4 regions of the Marinilactibacillus sp. XAAS-LB27 genome follow, and region 2 is predicted to be linked to each of the others. Evidence: predicted binding sites of a transcription regulator. Region 2 holds the regulator's gene; each other region holds the start of a gene.
What was found. Region 2 encodes Rex, which represses fermentation and respiration genes when NADH is low (regulators of the CRP and FNR family bind a similar motif). Its sites were predicted from a motif close to TTGTGAANTANTTCACAA; they were not measured.
Positions count from the first base shown of each region.

Region 1: a site for Rex is predicted at 1,633-1,650, ahead of adhE (bifunctional acetaldehyde-CoA/alcohol dehydrogenase). Genes of this name have one in related genera too.
Region 3: a site for Rex is predicted at 1,749-1,766, ahead of VXN63_RS05120 (FMN-binding protein). Genes of this name have one in related genera too.
Region 4: a site for Rex is predicted at 2,270-2,287, ahead of pdhA (pyruvate dehydrogenase (acetyl-transferring) E1 component subunit alpha). Genes of this name have one in related genera too.

Region 1 covers NZ_JAYXKP010000001.1:399,316-403,537, forward strand. Annotated here, with positions in the region: gene pflB (formate C-acetyltransferase) at 1-1,508, opposite strand, end outside; gene adhE (bifunctional acetaldehyde-CoA/alcohol dehydrogenase) at 1,817-4,222, shown strand, end outside.
Region 2 covers NZ_JAYXKP010000006.1:148,658-152,879, forward strand. Annotated here, with positions in the region: gene groL (chaperonin GroEL) at 1-361, opposite strand, end outside; gene groES (co-chaperone GroES) at 460-744, opposite strand; gene VXN63_RS09035 (CPBP family intramembrane glutamic endopeptidase) at 972-1,628, shown strand; gene VXN63_RS09040 (DUF4305 domain-containing protein) at 1,657-1,860, shown strand; gene VXN63_RS09045 (redox-sensing transcriptional repressor Rex) at 1,923-2,621, opposite strand; gene VXN63_RS09050 (ABC-F family ATP-binding cassette domain-containing protein) at 3,025-4,222, shown strand, end outside.
Region 3 covers NZ_JAYXKP010000003.1:37,413-41,634, forward strand. Annotated here, with positions in the region: gene VXN63_RS05115 (NAD(P)/FAD-dependent oxidoreductase) at 1-1,695, opposite strand, end outside; gene VXN63_RS05120 (FMN-binding protein) at 2,005-2,502, shown strand; gene VXN63_RS05125 (FAD:protein FMN transferase) at 2,629-3,708, shown strand; gene menA (1,4-dihydroxy-2-naphthoate polyprenyltransferase) at 3,705-4,222, shown strand, end outside.
Region 4 covers NZ_JAYXKP010000001.1:690,022-694,243, reverse strand. Annotated here, with positions in the region: gene VXN63_RS03325 (DUF1576 domain-containing protein) at 1-1,324, shown strand, start outside; gene def (peptide deformylase) at 1,403-1,975, opposite strand; gene pdhA (pyruvate dehydrogenase (acetyl-transferring) E1 component subunit alpha) at 2,460-3,566, shown strand; gene VXN63_RS03310 (alpha-ketoacid dehydrogenase subunit beta) at 3,569-4,222, shown strand, end outside.

The DNA.
Region 1 (4,222 bases), on a different contig from region 2:
TATTTATCATGCATATAATGGATGATGTTCAACGTATTGATGTACATCCCAGCCAACCATTCAAGCATGTCATCATATTTTTCAAGAACGATATCGTAGTCCAGCACTTCGCTCGTAATCGGCTGATATTTAGGTCCTACTTGCGTCTTTGTTTTTTCGTCAACGCCGCCATTAATGGCATAAAGCAGTGCTTTAGCTAGGTTCGCTCTAGCTCCAAAGAACTGCATTTGTTTTCCAATTGGCATCGCAGAGACACAACAGGCAATACCATAATCGTCTCCCCATTCTTGACGCATGATATCATCATTTTCATACTGCACCGCACTACTTTCGATTGAAACCTTTGCACAATATTCTTTGAAAGTATTCGGTAGTCTAGTTGACCACAAAACAGTTAAATTTGGTTCCGGCGCTGGCCCCAAGTTTGTTAAAGTATGCAGGAAACGGTAGCTGTTTTTAGTGACCATATGGCGACCATCTATCCCTACTCCTCCAATAGACTCGGTTACCCAAGTAGGATCTCCCGAAAATAGTTCATTGTACTCTGGTGTTCGAGAAAATTTCACTAATCTCAGTTTCATAACAAAGTGATCTACCAGTTCCTGCACTTCTTTTTCGGTCATCAAACCAGCTTTTAAGTCTCTTTCAATATAAATATCCAAGAACGTAGACGTTCTCCCTAGTGACATGGCAGCACCGTTTTGTTCTTTGATTGCTGCTAAATAACCTAAATATAGCCACTGGAAAGCTTCTTTTGTGTTTTGAGCGGGTTTGGATAAATCAAACCCATAAATATTTCCAAGTTCTTTTAATTCTACTAACGCTCTGAGCTGGTCACTGAGCTCTTCGCGCTGACGAATGACTTTCTCGCTCATCATACCGTTTCCACAATTTAATCGATCTTTTTCTTTTTGTTTGATCAAAAAGTCGACTCCGTATAAAGCGACCCGTCTATAATCTCCAATAATGCGCCCCCGACCATATGCGTCTGGCAACCCAGTAATCACACCCGTTCTTCTGGCATTCTTAATTTCAGGAGTATAAGCATCGAATACACCTTGATTATGCGTTTTTGTCCAGTTTCTAAATACATGTGACAGCATTGGGTCCACTTCGAATCCATAAGATTCCGCTGCCTGTTCCATCATACGAATGCCACCAAATGGTTGTAAAGATCGTTTAAAAGGTTTTTCTGTTTGAAATCCAACGATTTGCTCTTTTTCTTTCGCTAGATACCCTGGGCCGTGAGAAGTAATGGTTGATACAACCTCAGTATCCATATCTAACATTCCGCCAGCTTCTAATTCTTGTTTATTTAAAACCATTACTTGCGCCCATAATGCTTTTGTATTTTCAGTAGCTTCTTCTAGAAATGAGTCGTCTCCATCATAAGGATAGTAATTCAATTGAATAAATGTTCTAACATCAATCGTTCCTTTCCAGCTATCCCCTTTAAAGCCCTTCCAAAATTGGTCAAAGCTTTTTAATTCTACTTCTTGTTTTTCCATTATACTGACTCCTTTACATTTTGATTTTTTCAAGCTCAATATATCACATATACTATTTCCCAACAAGTGAAACAATGAACTAATTAACAATTTTTGAGAATTACTAAAAACCTCACACTTATAATTGTGTACTTGTTCACAAAACAGACACAAGTATATTGACTATTATCGTGATCGATATGCTATAGTCAGTTTGTAAACAAGAGGTACTTTGCTCGAACCCATAGATTATATTATCAGGGTGAACAGTAAAGTTATTTTTTAAAAGTTAATTGCTCACAATTTCACATAAAATGGAGGTTTTAATTATGGTTCAATTAGTTTCCGTCAAACAAACAGAAAAACCTGTCCCCACTGTCGAAAATACAATCGATGTCTTGGTGGATAATGCTCAACAAGCACTCGTATCTCTATCCCAGCTCAATCAAGAACAGATCAATGAAATTGTTAAACAAATGGCTCTGGCAGGCTTGGACAATCATATGTCTTTGGCTAAAATGGCCATTGAAGAAACTCAGCGTGGTGTCTATGAAGATAAAATCATCAAAAATCTATTTGCGACAGAATATGTTTATCACAGCATTAAAAATGATCGGACAATTGGTATCATTGAGGAAAATAAGCATGAAGGTACGGTTTCTATAGCAGAACCGATTGGCGTTATTGCAGGAGTAACACCAGTTACCAACCCAACTTCTACTACAATGTTCAAATCGCTTATCTCAATCAAAACAGGAAACCCGATCATTTTCGCTTTCCACCCTTCTGCACAACGCTCCAGTGTAGCCGCGGCTAAAACAGTATATGAAGCTGCCGTAAAAGCTGGTGCTCCAAAACATTGTATACAATGGGTCAGTACCCCTTCTGTGGAAGCAACACAGACATTGATGAAACATAATGGAGTCGCAACCATTCTAGCTACAGGCGGTCCTGGCATGGTTAAATCCGCTTATAGCTCAGGAAAACCAGCCCTAGGTGTTGGCGCCGGAAACGTTCCTTGTTATATTGAAAAAACTGCAAATATCAAAAGATCCGTTAATGACTTGATTCTTTCAAAAACTTTTGATAACGGTATGATTTGTGCTTCAGAACAAGCTGTTATCATTGATAAAGAAATCTATACGGAAGTTAAATCGTTAATGACAGAAAATAACTGCTACTTCTTATCAAATGAAGAGCGACAAAAAATTGAAACCTTTATGGTTACAGAAGACGGTGGCTTAAATGCCGTTGTTGTTGGAAGATCTGCCTATGATATAGCTGATCTGGCAGGTGTTTCCGTCCCAGAAGATACGAAAATTTTAATGGCTGAATTAAAAGGTGTGGGTAAAAAGTATCCATTATCTAGAGAAAAACTCAGTCCTGTTCTTGCAGTGTACAAAGTGAATAGTACCGAAGAAGGACTGAAAAAAGCTGAAGAAATGCTGGCACATGGTGGTCTAGGACATTCAGCTGTTATTCATTCGTTAGATGAAACAGTGATTGAACAATTCGAAAGAAGAATGAAAGCTGGTCGTCTGATCGTTAATGCCCCTTCCTCTCAAGGTGCTATTGGAGACATCTACAATGCTTACCTCCCCTCACTCACACTTGGTTGTGGTTCTTATGGCGGGAATTCTGTTTCTACAAATGTAGGGACAACGCATTTGATCAATATCAAAAAACGTGCAAATCGAAACAATAATATGCAGTGGTTCAAATTGCCACCTAAAATTTACTTTGAAAAGAATTCTGTCCAGTATTTCTCTAAAATGCCAGACATCAAGAGAGCTTTTATTGTAACAGACCCAATGATGGTTGAATTAGGTTACGTAGATAAAGTTCTTTACTATTTAAGAAAACGTCCTGATTATGTTCACTGCGAAGTATTTTCCGATGTTGAACCAGACCCCTCTAAAGAAACCGTTCTTCGTGGTGCAGAAGCTATGAGCGCATTCCAACCCGATGTCGTCATTGCTTTAGGCGGGGGATCACCAATGGATGCTGCTAAAGGTATGTGGCTTTTTTACGAACACCCAGATACTGACTTCAATGGCTTAAAACAAAAATTTCTGGATATTAGAAAACGTGTCTATAAATATCCTAAGCTTGGTGAAAAAGCACAATTCGTTGCGATCCCAACAACTTCCGGTACAGGATCTGAAGTCACTTCTTTCGCAGTCATTACGGACAATGAAAATAATATCAAGTATCCGCTAGCAGATTATGAGCTAACGCCTGATGTGGCGATCATTGATTCACAATTTGTTATGAGTGTTCCGAAAATCGTAACTGCAGATACTGGAATGGATGTCTTAACGCACGCGATAGAAGCATATGTATCGAATATGGCAAATGATTATACTGATGGGCTTGCAATTAAAGCGATACAACTTGTCTTCGAGTATCTTCCAAAAGCTTACCGTGATGGCAGCGACGAACTAGCTAGAGAAAAAATGCATAATGCTTCTACAATAGCCGGTATGGCTTTTGCCAATGCATTCTTAGGAATCAACCATAGCTTGGCACATAAATTAGGCGCAGCGTTTCATATCGCCCACGGTCGAGCAAACGCGATTCTACTTCCACATGTCATCCGTTATAATGCCAAAAAACCGACTAAATTTGTTTCATTCCCTAAATATGAACACTTTATAGCTGACATACGTTACGCTGAGATTTCTAAAGCACTTGGCTTACCTTCATCTACAACAGAAGAAGGTGTCAATAGTTTA
Region 2 (4,222 bases):
TTTCGATTCCGCGACGAATGCCTACTGGATTTGCTCCAGCTGTCACGTTTTTCATTCCTTCGTTTACAATAGCTTGAGCCAGTACTGTTGCTGTAGTTGTACCGTCACCGGCAATATCATTTGTTTTGCTTGCAACTTCAACTACTAATTGTGCGCCCATATTCTCAAACTGATCTTCAAGTTCGATTTCTTTAGCAATCGTTACACCATCGTTAGTGATTTGAGGAGCACCGAAAGCTTTATCTAAAATAACGTTTCTTCCTTTGGGTCCTAATGTTACTTTTACTGTATTTGCTAATTTGTCAACTCCACGTAGCATAGCTGAACGTGCGTCTTCAGAAAATTTAATATCTTTAGCCATGGTTTCCATTCACCTCTTGATAAAATTTTAAGTTCAAGTTTTGGTTTATATAATTAATTTGACCGTATCGGTACGAATACTTTACAACTGTGAAAAAACTATTCTACTACAGCAATGATGTCTGTATCTTTAAGCACTAGGTAGTCTTTACCTTCGTATTTCACTTCAGAGCCTGCGTACTTTTCAAAAATAACTTTTTCTCCAACAGCAACGTCGACTTCTGCACGTCTACCATCTTCCAGTACTTTACCATTACCTACTGCTACAACTTTCGCTGTTTGTGGCTTTTCTTTTGCCGATTCTGGTAAAACAAGTCCACTGACAGTTTTTTCTTCTTCTTTGATGACTTCTAGAAGAACACGATTTCCTAAAGGTTTTAACATGGTGTTATCCCTCCGATAATTTTTTAGTTGATTAGATTCGTGTTAGCACTCTAAGTGCGCGAGTGCTAACTCCAATACTTAGTATATTCAAAACGAGGATTTCTTGCAACCCTTTTGATGTTAAAAAATCGATTAAAAATCTCATCTGGAATACGCTTAGCTTTTATGTTAAGTTACTAGTATTGTCAGCTTTGACTAAACGTTATGATAGAGCGAGGATGAGTCACATGGACACACACAACAAAAAAAGAACCGGACTACAAATCGTACTAATTTACATTATGATTCAAATGTTAACTGTACTATCTAATCAGGTATTACCCGCTTCTTTACAGCCTGCTGGTGGAATCTGGTCGAATATCCTTTTATTCTGTTTAGGAGCCGGGCTTATGATTTACCTGGATAGAAAAAAACAATTCGATCTTTTCTTCGAAAAACCCCTCAACACTCAAAAATCAGAAGTGATTCTTTGGGGAGTCGTTGGCTTCGCTATCGCAGTTGTTTCCCAGTATGTTGCTACATTTATTGAAGTAAGTTTCTTAGGAACACCCGTCACCTCTCAAAATACCCAAGGCATTCTTGAAATCATCAAGCGATATCCTTATTTCTTTTTGACGGTCGCTATCGCAGGCCCTATTATGGAAGAGTTTGTCTTCCGAAAAGTTTTATTCGGTCTGAGTATTGGAAAAATTGGTGGTATTGGGGCTGCAGTAGTCAGTTCTTTAGCCTTCGCTTTCATTCACTTTGATGGTAGAATGCTGGTTTACTCCGTTATGGGACTGGTCTTTTCTTGGTTATACTATAAAACCAAAAATATCTGGACACCTATTATCGCTCATAGTTTAATGAATACATTCGCTATACTTCAAATATTTTTTGTATAAGGAACATGCTTTATGAAAGGATTTTTTAATGACAACTAAACAATTACTCACTTATATCTTTTTGAAATATGCTATGTTTGCCGCTTTGATTTATGTAACCATCAATTCTGTCCAAAGAGATGGCTGGGATTTTTTCCCCATACTATTCGTTCTTTTAGCTACCCGAGACTTTGTACAAGGTACGCGTTTAGTACAAGTCTACTATAAAATCAAAAAAAATTACAAAGTTTAAAAAACTGCAAGCTGCTCGTTCAAGTGTTTGAACGAATAGCCTGCAGTTTTTTGATTAGCTCTTTAATCTTCTTCGACAAAAAGCTCTCCTGTATCTTCATCAATCACGACTTCATCTTCAGCCTCATCTAGCTCTTGATAATAGTTGATAAAATAAATCAATGTTTGAAGCTCATTGGTCAAATCGACATTATGTACTCGGATATTATCCGGTACATTTACTCGAATTGGAGTAAAGTTCATAATTCCTTTTACGCCGCCTTCAACTAATTTGTTCGCCATTTCTTGGGCGATTTCTGAAGGGACCGTCAGTATGGCAACATCTATCTGTTGTAAATCAAGTTGTTCTACCATCTCATCGATATGATAGACAGGTACGCCTTGATGAACCGTACCAATCAGTTCTTTATTCACATCAAAGCCAGCACTAATTCTTGTATTATTGCTACGTCTGAAGTTATAGTTCAATAGCGCTTGTCCAAGATTCCCTACGCCGATTAAAGCGACATTCGTCAGGCGGTCTTGATTGAGCGTCTTGCTAAAAAAGTTCATCAGTGCTTCGACATCGTATCCATACCCTCTTTTACCTAACGCTCCAAAGTATGAAAAGTCTCTTCTGATTGTTGCGCTATCTACTTTTACGGCTTCACTCAATTTTGCTGAGGATACTCGGCTCTTCCCGGCTTCGTGGAGAAAGCGTAAATAACGATAATAAAGGGGTAACCTTCTTGCAGTTGCTTTAGGAATCTTCTTTTCTACCATGCTTTTTCTCCTTTATGGTTTAATTGCCTTTTCTGATTGAAAGGTTAATCCTATTTAAGTTAATTTTATGAATCAGATTTCACAAGTGTAAGAGATGTTTCACTAGTTATTATAGCATGTAAATCGGAAAATGAAAGTTAATATGACCATAAAATAAGCGTTTGTAGCTACGTTAACTTTAATCACTAACAAACTTTCCAAGTAGTTTGTGAAAAAACATCTGTATAATGGACAATTTGGCTTATTATTTTGACTATTCAAAGTAACCGATTACATAAAAAGTTTTTTGAATTCCTCCTATTCTGTTACCTGTATATCATTCTTTAGATATGCTACACTTATACGGAAAAGCACTTAGTCTATAGAGATAAAAAGACCTAATAATTCAAAATGAGGAATTTAAATGATTTTATTACAAACTCAGAAAGTTGCACGTCACTTCGGTGCAGAGATTTTGTTCGATGACGTTACTCTAGAAATCAAAGAAGCTGCCCGAGTCGGACTAGTTGGAAGAAATGGTGCAGGAAAATCAACTTTACTTCATATTATATCTGGACAAGAAGAGCCCGATGCTGGACGCGTGAACAAAAAAAGAGATTTGACTATCGGTTATCTAGATCAACATACCGGCTTAGAGTCGACTAGAACTATATGGGAAGAAATGCTGACCGTCTTTGAGTCTGTCATTCAACTCGAAAAAGAAATGCGTCAATTAGAAGCCAAAATGAGTGATCCTAGTCTCCTAGAAGATCAAGGGCAATATCAGGAACTACTCAAACGCTATGACATCATGCAAGAATCCTTCAAACAACAAAATGGCTACGGTTATGAAAGTGAAATCCGTTCCGTACTTCATGGTTTCCGTTTTTACGAAGAAGACTTTTCAATGCCGATCTCTCAATTATCTGGTGGTCAAAAAACACGCTTAGCGCTTGCCCAATTGCTACTGGAGAAAAAAGATCTATTAGTTTTGGATGAGCCCACTAACCATTTAGATATTGATACGCTAGCTTGGCTTGAAAAATACCTTTTAAGTTATACAGGCGCTCTACTGATTGTTTCACATGACCGCTATTTTCTAGATAAGGTTGTCAATGAAATCTACGAAGTAAGCAACGGAAAGGTTCAACACTTTACAGGAAACTATTCTAATTATTTGAAACTAAAAGCAGAGCTTATTCAAAAAATGTGGAAAGAATACGAAAAGCAACAGAAGAAAATCGAGAAGACTGAAGATTTTATCAATCGGAATCTTGTTCGAGCTTCTACGACCAAACGTGCTCAATCCAGAAGAAAAATGCTGGATAAGATGGATAAAATGGGCAAACCGCAAGATGACGAAAAGTCGGCTAACTTTAATTTTTATACTGAAAGAGAATCAGGTAGCGTTGTTCTTCAAACGGAAGAGCTTGCTATAGGATATGATGATCATGTCTTATCTGAATCCATCAATTTAGATATTCGAAAAACAGATGCGATCGCTTTAGTCGGTCCAAATGGAGTCGGAAAAACGACCTTGCTCAAAACACTGGTTGGTCAGATTCCAGAATTAGCTGGTTCTATCCAGCTTGGTACTAAAGTGGATACTGGTTATTATGATC
Region 3 (4,222 bases), on a different contig from region 2:
ATAGAACATGCCAGAAAGTGTAAATGATAAAACCAAGCCAATGGTTGCTGCACTTGTTAGCCAAGTGAACAATCCAAAAATCAGAGCCAAAGCAATCGCGATTTCAACGCATGTCATAAACTTCTGAAAGAATAGAGCCATTTCTGTATTAGGTATCATAATTTTCATTATACTTTCGAACCAGCTAGGTGCGTGCTCTAAAATCATCATCGGCTGCTCTCCATAAGCATAGCTTAGACCAAATATCGGTTTCGCAACCTCTTCAACAGCTTCTGAAGCTCCGGAAGTCGGATCTTGAAGCCATGAGAACGGCAGTAGCACCTGATCTCCAAACCAACTCTCCGCCCCTAATATACCAAACGCTTTCTTCAATCCTTCTACTAACCACATGCTACCATAAAACACCCTTAGAGGAACACTCCATAAAACATTTCCGTATCTAGAAAGGTGTCCGCGGAAAATGTTCCGCTTGTTTTTAATATGGAAAAATTCATGAAAGATGTATTGCGTCATATAATAGCCTGAGCGGATATCCAAGAAATACTTCAAATTTACAATATGTTTCATTAAAATGGCAAGAAATCCGCTTAAATGAATTTTGTCAAATAGATAGGCTACACCATAAGTTGATCCTACCGATACCAACGTACCTTGATAATTTGATTCATGTGGATGTTTTTCTCCACCTTCTATTTTAGCTACAATATTTGTTGCTGCTGTGTGTCCTGTTTGTTCCGCCGCCTGAACAATCTGTGGTGTAGGTTTTCCGTTTTCTTCATAGTAAACCAAGTCACCAATGACATACACGTCTTCTAGATCTTTCGCTTCCATATACTCATTCGCAACTAATCTTCCAGCACGTGCTTTTTCAGTTCCAAAATCTTCTATATCTGAATTCGCTTTTACACCGGCTGCCCAGATGAGTGTATGTGTCGCTAGTACTTCATTCGTTTTCAGTTCAACTGAATGCGCCGTAACATTTACAACGGGTGCTTCGGTTAATATGCGTACTTTCTTTTTACGTAAGTATTTTTCTACTTTACTAGAAGAAACTTTAGGAATTGTACTCAGTATTTCCGGAAGTGCTTCAACTACAATTAATTCAATTTCACTTGCATCGATATGATATTTTTCTGCAAGGACAGGTTTCCAATCAACCAGTTCCCCAATCATTTCAATTCCTGTTAAACCAGAACCACAAACAACGAATCTAAGCATAGCTGCTCTTTTTTCTAAATCGCGCTCTCTAGCAGCTAGAGCAACAGTGTCCTCTATATGACGTCTGATACGAACAGCGTCTTCCCATGACCATAGTGTAAAGCCATTTTCTTTAACTCCCGGCGTTCCAAAATCATTCGCTTCTCCACCCATACCGAGTACAAGATAATCATATTTGTATTGACCATTTTCTGTGATTACTGTTTTGTCCTCATGATTAAGCTTAGTAACATTATCCGTAATCAGTTGAACGTTTTTTCTTCTAGAGAATAAGCGTTGTAAATCATACTGGATGGCATCAGGTTCAACTCGTCCTCCAGCAACCTCATGTAGCTCTGTCATATAAGTATGATAGGGATGGCGATCAATCAAGGTAATCGCTACTTGATCATTTTTTTTCAGCTTTTTTGAAAGTAGTTTCGCAGCAGATACACCCGCAAAACCTCCTCCAACAACAACAATATTAATCTGTGGCATAATGGTATACTCCTTTTAGATACTTAATTATTGTGAATAAATTTCAATTTTAATTGATAATCATTTCACAAAACTATTTATGCATTTATTATAACGAAAGCGAGACAATATGTCTATAAGATCTTTAAAATCTTTTTATATTAGGCATTTACGTTACTATCGTACGATTTAACAAATAAAACACTAACTCTATAATTATTGTTTGTGAACTTATAGACAAATCAATTTCAGTGTTGTATACTACACTTGTTAAATACTTATCAAGAGAAATCTTCTTTTGATTATCATACTTATTATGGAGGGAATACCATGTTTATCAAAAAAGGCATCATATTCGCAGCAACATTATTTGCTTCAACAATCGTATTAACAGCTTGTGGGAATTCAGATGATTCAGCATCTAGCGCTAATGAAGGTACAACAGAAGAATCAACTTCTGCTGAACTACAAGATGGCACTTATTCTTTAAAGGAAACAAACTTTGACGAAAACGGCTGGCGCGTCCTGTTTGATCTAACTGTCAGTGATGGCAAAATCACAGAGTCCGATTACGATTATGAAGATGCAGATGGAAACTTGAAATCTGAAAATGAAGAGTATCAGGAAAATATGTCTGAAAAGGTTGGTGTTGGTCCAGCTGATTATATTCCTCAGTTAAACGGAGAATTGGAAGAGAAACAAGATCCTTCTGAAGTCGATGCTGTTTCTGGTGCGACACACTCTTCCGAAAGCTTTATCAAATATGCCAATCAATTAGTGGACGCTGCTAAAGAAGGCAATACAGATCCTATTGAAGTGAGCAACTAATCTAGGTCTTTCATCCCCTATTATTTTGAATTATAATAGGAAAAGAACCTTACGATAAGCAGACCTTGGATAATCGTCTAAGGTCTGCTTTTTTATTCAGTTTTATTTTTAAAGGAGTTTATATAAATGAAAAAAACTAAGGGGTACACATTATTTTCACTTTCGTGTTGTTTATTATTATTTTTAACAGGTTGCGGGTCATTTGCTTCCTCTGATAGCCGAAACCTTGCAACTACACCTTATGAAGAAACAGAATTTTTAATGGGAACCGTTGTGAGGATCGCTATTTATAATAAAAATTCAGAGGCTGTTTTAGATACAGCTTTTGACCGTATTAAAGAACTTGCAGAATTTATTACAACCGAAGAAGATGGAGAAAGTTCCATGATTTCCAGAATCAATGAGCAAGCTGGTAAAGAACCTGTTGCCATATCAGACGATCTTTATGCCCTCATTAAATCATCTGTTACTTATAGCCAAGAGACAAATGGGAGCTTCGATCTTACGATTGGACCTCTTACGAACTTGTGGAGAATTGGTTATCCAGAAGCACGATTACCTGATCAAGCTGAAATTGATCAAGCTTTGACGCTCGTTGATTACAATAAGGTTATCCTTAATGATCAGGATCAGACCGTCTTTTTAAAAGACCCTGGTATGCGGCTAGATCTTGGCGCTATTGCAAAAGGATTTATTACTGATGAAATTGTCCAGGTCCTAAAAGAAAACGATGTAAACACGGCTATAATCGATTTAGGAGGAAACCTGTTTGTAATGGGCAACAGCCCAAGTGATGAACAAACCGAGTGGCAAGTTGGTATTCAAGATCCTTTTGAAGATCGAGGAACGATTCTTGGTTCTTTGCCGGCTAGCGATGAGTCCATTGTGACATCTGGTGTCTATGAACGTTTCCTTGAAGTTGATGGCAAACAATATGCTCATTTAATGAATCCCGAAACAGGCTATCCTTTTGACAATGAACTAGCTGGAGTCAGTGTCGTTACAAAGGAATCCATTGACGGAGATGGATTATCAACTTCTCTTTTTTCAAAAGGATTGGACGAAGGACTTAATTTTGTTAATCAGCTAGATGGTGTAGATGCCATTTTTGTCACTAAAAATAAAGAGGTTTATGTATCTGATGGATTAAAAGACTTTGATCTTACCAATGATGCGTTTACTCTAATGAACGGAGACGACCAATGACAGCTAGAGTTTTTTTTGATTTAGTAGAAATTAAGACTAAGTTGGCCAGTTTATTTCCATTCATGATTGGTACGTTATTTACAGTTTACTATTTTCACATGTTTGATTTTGTTAACACACTAATTTTTTTCTGTTCCATGCTGATCTTTGATATGACAACAACAGCTATTAATAATCTAATGGATTATCAGAAAGCTAAAGCTGATGGATATAAAAAAGAGGTCAACATCATTGGGCAAGCCCAAATTTCAGAAAAACTCGTTATTACTTTAATCTTTACTATGCTTGCAACTGCTTCTTTGCTAGGTATTCTACTCGTTTTTAGAACTAGTATTTTACTGTTGTTTATGGGCGGCTTATGTTTTTTGATTGGTATCTTTTACACTTTTGGTCCTGTTCCTATTTCTAGAATGCCTTTAGGAGAAGCTGTTTCCGGTATAACAATGGGCTTTGGTATTTTTTTCCTTTCTGTGTTTGTCAATACAGAAAGTGGCCTATTATTGGATTTGATTTA
Region 4 (4,222 bases), on a different contig from region 2:
TAAAATAGTTGCTACTTCAGCTCGTCAAATTACGCAGAACACTCAATATTGGATGCTCATATTATTTGGAATATTTCTGGTGCTCATATCATTCGTTTTCAATACACCTTTGGAAATTATCAATGGTCAGGCAGTTATTCTTACAACTGCATCCAACTTAACGACTGATTATTTTGAACTTGCCAATGTGGGCGCAACCTTTTTCAATTCTGGAATACTGACATTGCATGCTTTACTTTTGATAAAAATTACAAAAGCTAAAATTAACGGTTCACTGATTGCCGCTGTATTTACAGTTGCGGCTTTCTCATTTTTTGGTAAAAACCTCTATAACTCCATGCCAATCGTCGTTGGGGCATTCACCTATGCTTGGGTAACGAAGGTACCTGCCGAAAGATCATTACTAGCCGCTTTGTTTGGAACAGCGCTAGGGCCACTTGTCAATGAGATCACATTTAATATCGGCTTACGTTTAGGGATAGGCATACTTCTAGGAAGTGCAGCCGGATTTGTAGCTGGATTTATTTTGCCACCATTAGCCCATCATTTTGTAGGCTTCACCAAAGGGTTTAGTTTATATAATATTGGATTCTCAAGTGGTGTAGTCGGTACGATTTTCACCTCAATCCTTAGAGCTACCGGGGTCGTTATCGAACCAATTTCATTAATCTCTAAAGGAAACAATATGCAGATGTCGCTATTATTTTTTCCATTATTTACAGTTATGTTACTGTATGGTCTCTATTTAAATTCTTGGTCACTAAACGGATATAGTCGTATGATGAAGCATTCTGGACAATTATCCTCAGACTTTGTAAAAAAGAATGGGTTTAACCTTACACTGATTAATATGTCTTTATTAGGGTTTGTAGCTTTGGGATTCGTATTATCATTAGGAGGAGAACTGAACGGTCCAGTCATTGGGGGCGTTCTGACCGTAGTGGGGTTCGGTGCGTTTGGTAAACATCTTAAAAACGTTATCCCTATCTTGTTGGGCGTTACATTGATTGGCTACCTTAATAATTACGATATGAGTGATACTTCAGTTATCATAGCAGGATTGTTTGGAACAACGATAGCACCTATAGCTGGTCGATACGGACTAGTAATGGGAATGATTGCTGGTGGTTTACATTTAACGGTTGTTAGTAATACAAGTTATCTTCATGGTGGAATCAATCTTTACAATAACGGTTTTGCAGGCGGTTTTGTAGCCGCGCTAATGATTCCATTATTAGAAGCTGTTCATTACCACAGAGAGCAGCGCAGAGAAATTAGAGAACCAGTCGATCCAGCAGAATCTATTAGTACAGAAGAAGATTAAAAAAGCTGAAAATGGTGTGTTTAACTTTACTCAAAGAGTGCGTTAAACATCATTTTCAGCTTCTTTATTTTAATTAATCTATTCTCTTGATCCTAAGACGTCGATTCCGTCAGGAAGAGCAAGTGGATTTTCGGGATCAATTCGGTCGTAGAACATAATGCCGTTCAAATGATCGATTTCGTGCTGAACAACAATAGCTGGGAACCCTCTTAGGCGTTCTTTATGTTCTTTGCCATCCAAATCAACATATTCAACAGTTATGCGTTTATGTCTAGGCACAAAACCTTCAACTTCTCTATCAACTGATAAACAGCCTTCACCATCGGGTAGACAAGTCTGTTGAACAGAATGGCTCACAATTCTTGGATTAATCATGATTCTACTAAATGCATGTTCTTCTGACTCTTCATCAGCTGACGGTAAGTGAACAGCTAGCAGCTGACTAGAAACATTTACTTGAGGAGCAGCGATACCTACGCCGGCTCTTAATTCATACTTCTCAGCAATTTCAGGGTCTTGACTGTTGATCAGAAACTGTAACAGTTCATTAGCCAACTGTTTAGTGTCTTCTGACAGAGGCAACTCTACTTTTTTAGCGATTTCACGTAAAGTTGGATGACCTTCCCTAATAACATCTTTCATTGTAATCAATTGAATACACTCCTTCATTCAGCATTCTTCTACTCAGAGAGTTAGCTTCACCATTTTAACAGTTTCAGTAAAGAAATGCACGTCACAATAGACTATTTAGCAGTTGGAAAATAGAGCAAACGATGAACCATTTATTAAATGATATAGTGAAAAAAATCACAAAAGAAAGCAATCTAAACTATTGAAAAACACATCTTGAGTATTCATTAATATTATATAACAGTTTAAAAGACTGTATTACTATCGCTAGCGCTGATCACTGAAATTTAGATGCGCAAAATAAAAACACATTTATAGTGTTTATTTTCACAAATAGTTTTTAACCTTGTTCTATCAACGTTTTTAAGCGCATTCTCAGAGCTAAAGACTTGCAAAATAGAGTAATGCGTGGTAAGTTTAATAAGGAATCGAGAAAAATGATACAGTTGGTTTTAGCTGTTTCAACTAATAAAACTTTTAATTAAAAGAGAGGAATGTATAGTCTATGGCAAAGCAACCAGTTGATTACGAAGCATTACTAAGTTCAATCGAAGCTTCGTTTCCGATGGTTCAGATTCTTGATAAAGATGGTAAGGTCGTAAATGAAGACATTATGCCTGATTTATCAGATGACGAGTTAGTAGAATTAATGGAGAGAATGGTGTGGTCACGTGTGTTACATGATCGCTCTATGGCTTTAGCGCGTCAAGGACGTTTAGGATTTTACGCTCCAACTATGGGACAAGAAGCTTCTCAATTAGCAAGTCAATTCGCATTCAAAAAACAAGATTGGCTATATCCAGGTTACCGTGATGTTCCTCAATTGATTCAACACGGTTTACCATTATCACAAGCATTCTTGTGGTCAAGAGGTAATGTTGAAGGAAACAATTATCCAGAAGGTCTTAACGCAATTCCGCCTCAAATTATCATTGGCGCGCAATACATCCAAGCGATGGGTAATGCAGTTGGGCAAAAATTTGCTGGAAAAGAAGACGAAGTTACTTTCACTTATACTGGTGATGGTGGTTCTTCACAAGGTGATGTTTATGAAGGTATGAACTTTGCTGGACGTTACAAAGCACCAGTAGTATTCTACATCCAAAACAACGGCTATGCGATTTCTACTCCACGTGAGAAACAATCTGCAGCAAATGTATTGGCTCAAAAAGCAGCAGCAGCGGGTATTCCGGGTATCCAAGTTGACGGAATGGATCCGTTAGCAGTATACGCTGTTTCTAAGCAAGCACGTGACTGGGCAGCGGCTGGTAATGGTCCTGTTCTTATTGAAACAATCACTTCACGTTTCGGACCACACTCAACTTCTGGTGATGATCCAACTCGTTATCGTGAACAAGAATCATTCGATTACTGGGAACAACGCGATCCACTAATTCGTTTCCGTAACTTCTTAACTGAAAAAGGTCTATGGACTGAAGAACGTGAAGAAGAATTAATTGAAAAAACTAAAGAAGAAGTTAAACAAGCTGCTAAAGAAGCAGATCAAGCTCCAAAAATGAAAGTCTCTAAATTCTTAGATAGTATGTTTGATGCTCCAGGTCAAAACATTACTGAACAGATTGAGAAATACCAAGCAAAGGAGAGTAAATAAGCATGGCGAATCTAACAATGATTCAAGCGATCACTGAAGCTTTAGATCAAGAATTAGCTCGTGATGAAAAAGTCTTGATTTTCGGAGAAGATGTTGGTAAAAACGGAGGAGTTTTCCGTGCGACTCAAGGTCTTTACGATAAATATGGTGAAGAAAGAGTTAACGATACGCCTCTTGCTGAGTCAGGTATCGGTGGTATGGCATTCGGTTTAGCTGTACAAGGTTTCCGTCCAGTAATGGAAATCCAATTCTTTGGTTTCGTATTTGAAGTAATGGATTCAGTTGTAGGACAAATCGCTCGTACTCGTTACCGTATGGGTGGAAATATGAACATGCCAGTAGTTGTACGTTCTCCTTTCGGTGGTGGGGTTCACACTCCTGAAATGCACGCTGACTCACTTGAAGGATTAATGGCTCAATCTCCTGGATTGAAAGTTGTCATCCCTTCTAACCCTTATGACGCTAAAGGACTCTTAACTTCAGCGATTCGTGAAAACGATCCTGTAGTATTCCTTGAGCACATGAAACTTTATCGTTCATTCCGTGATGAAGTACCTGAAGAACAGTATACTGTACCAATCGGTAAAGCAGCTGTTGCTAAAGAAGGTACTGATGTAACGGTTGTAGCTTATGGTTACATGGTTCGTGAAGCACTA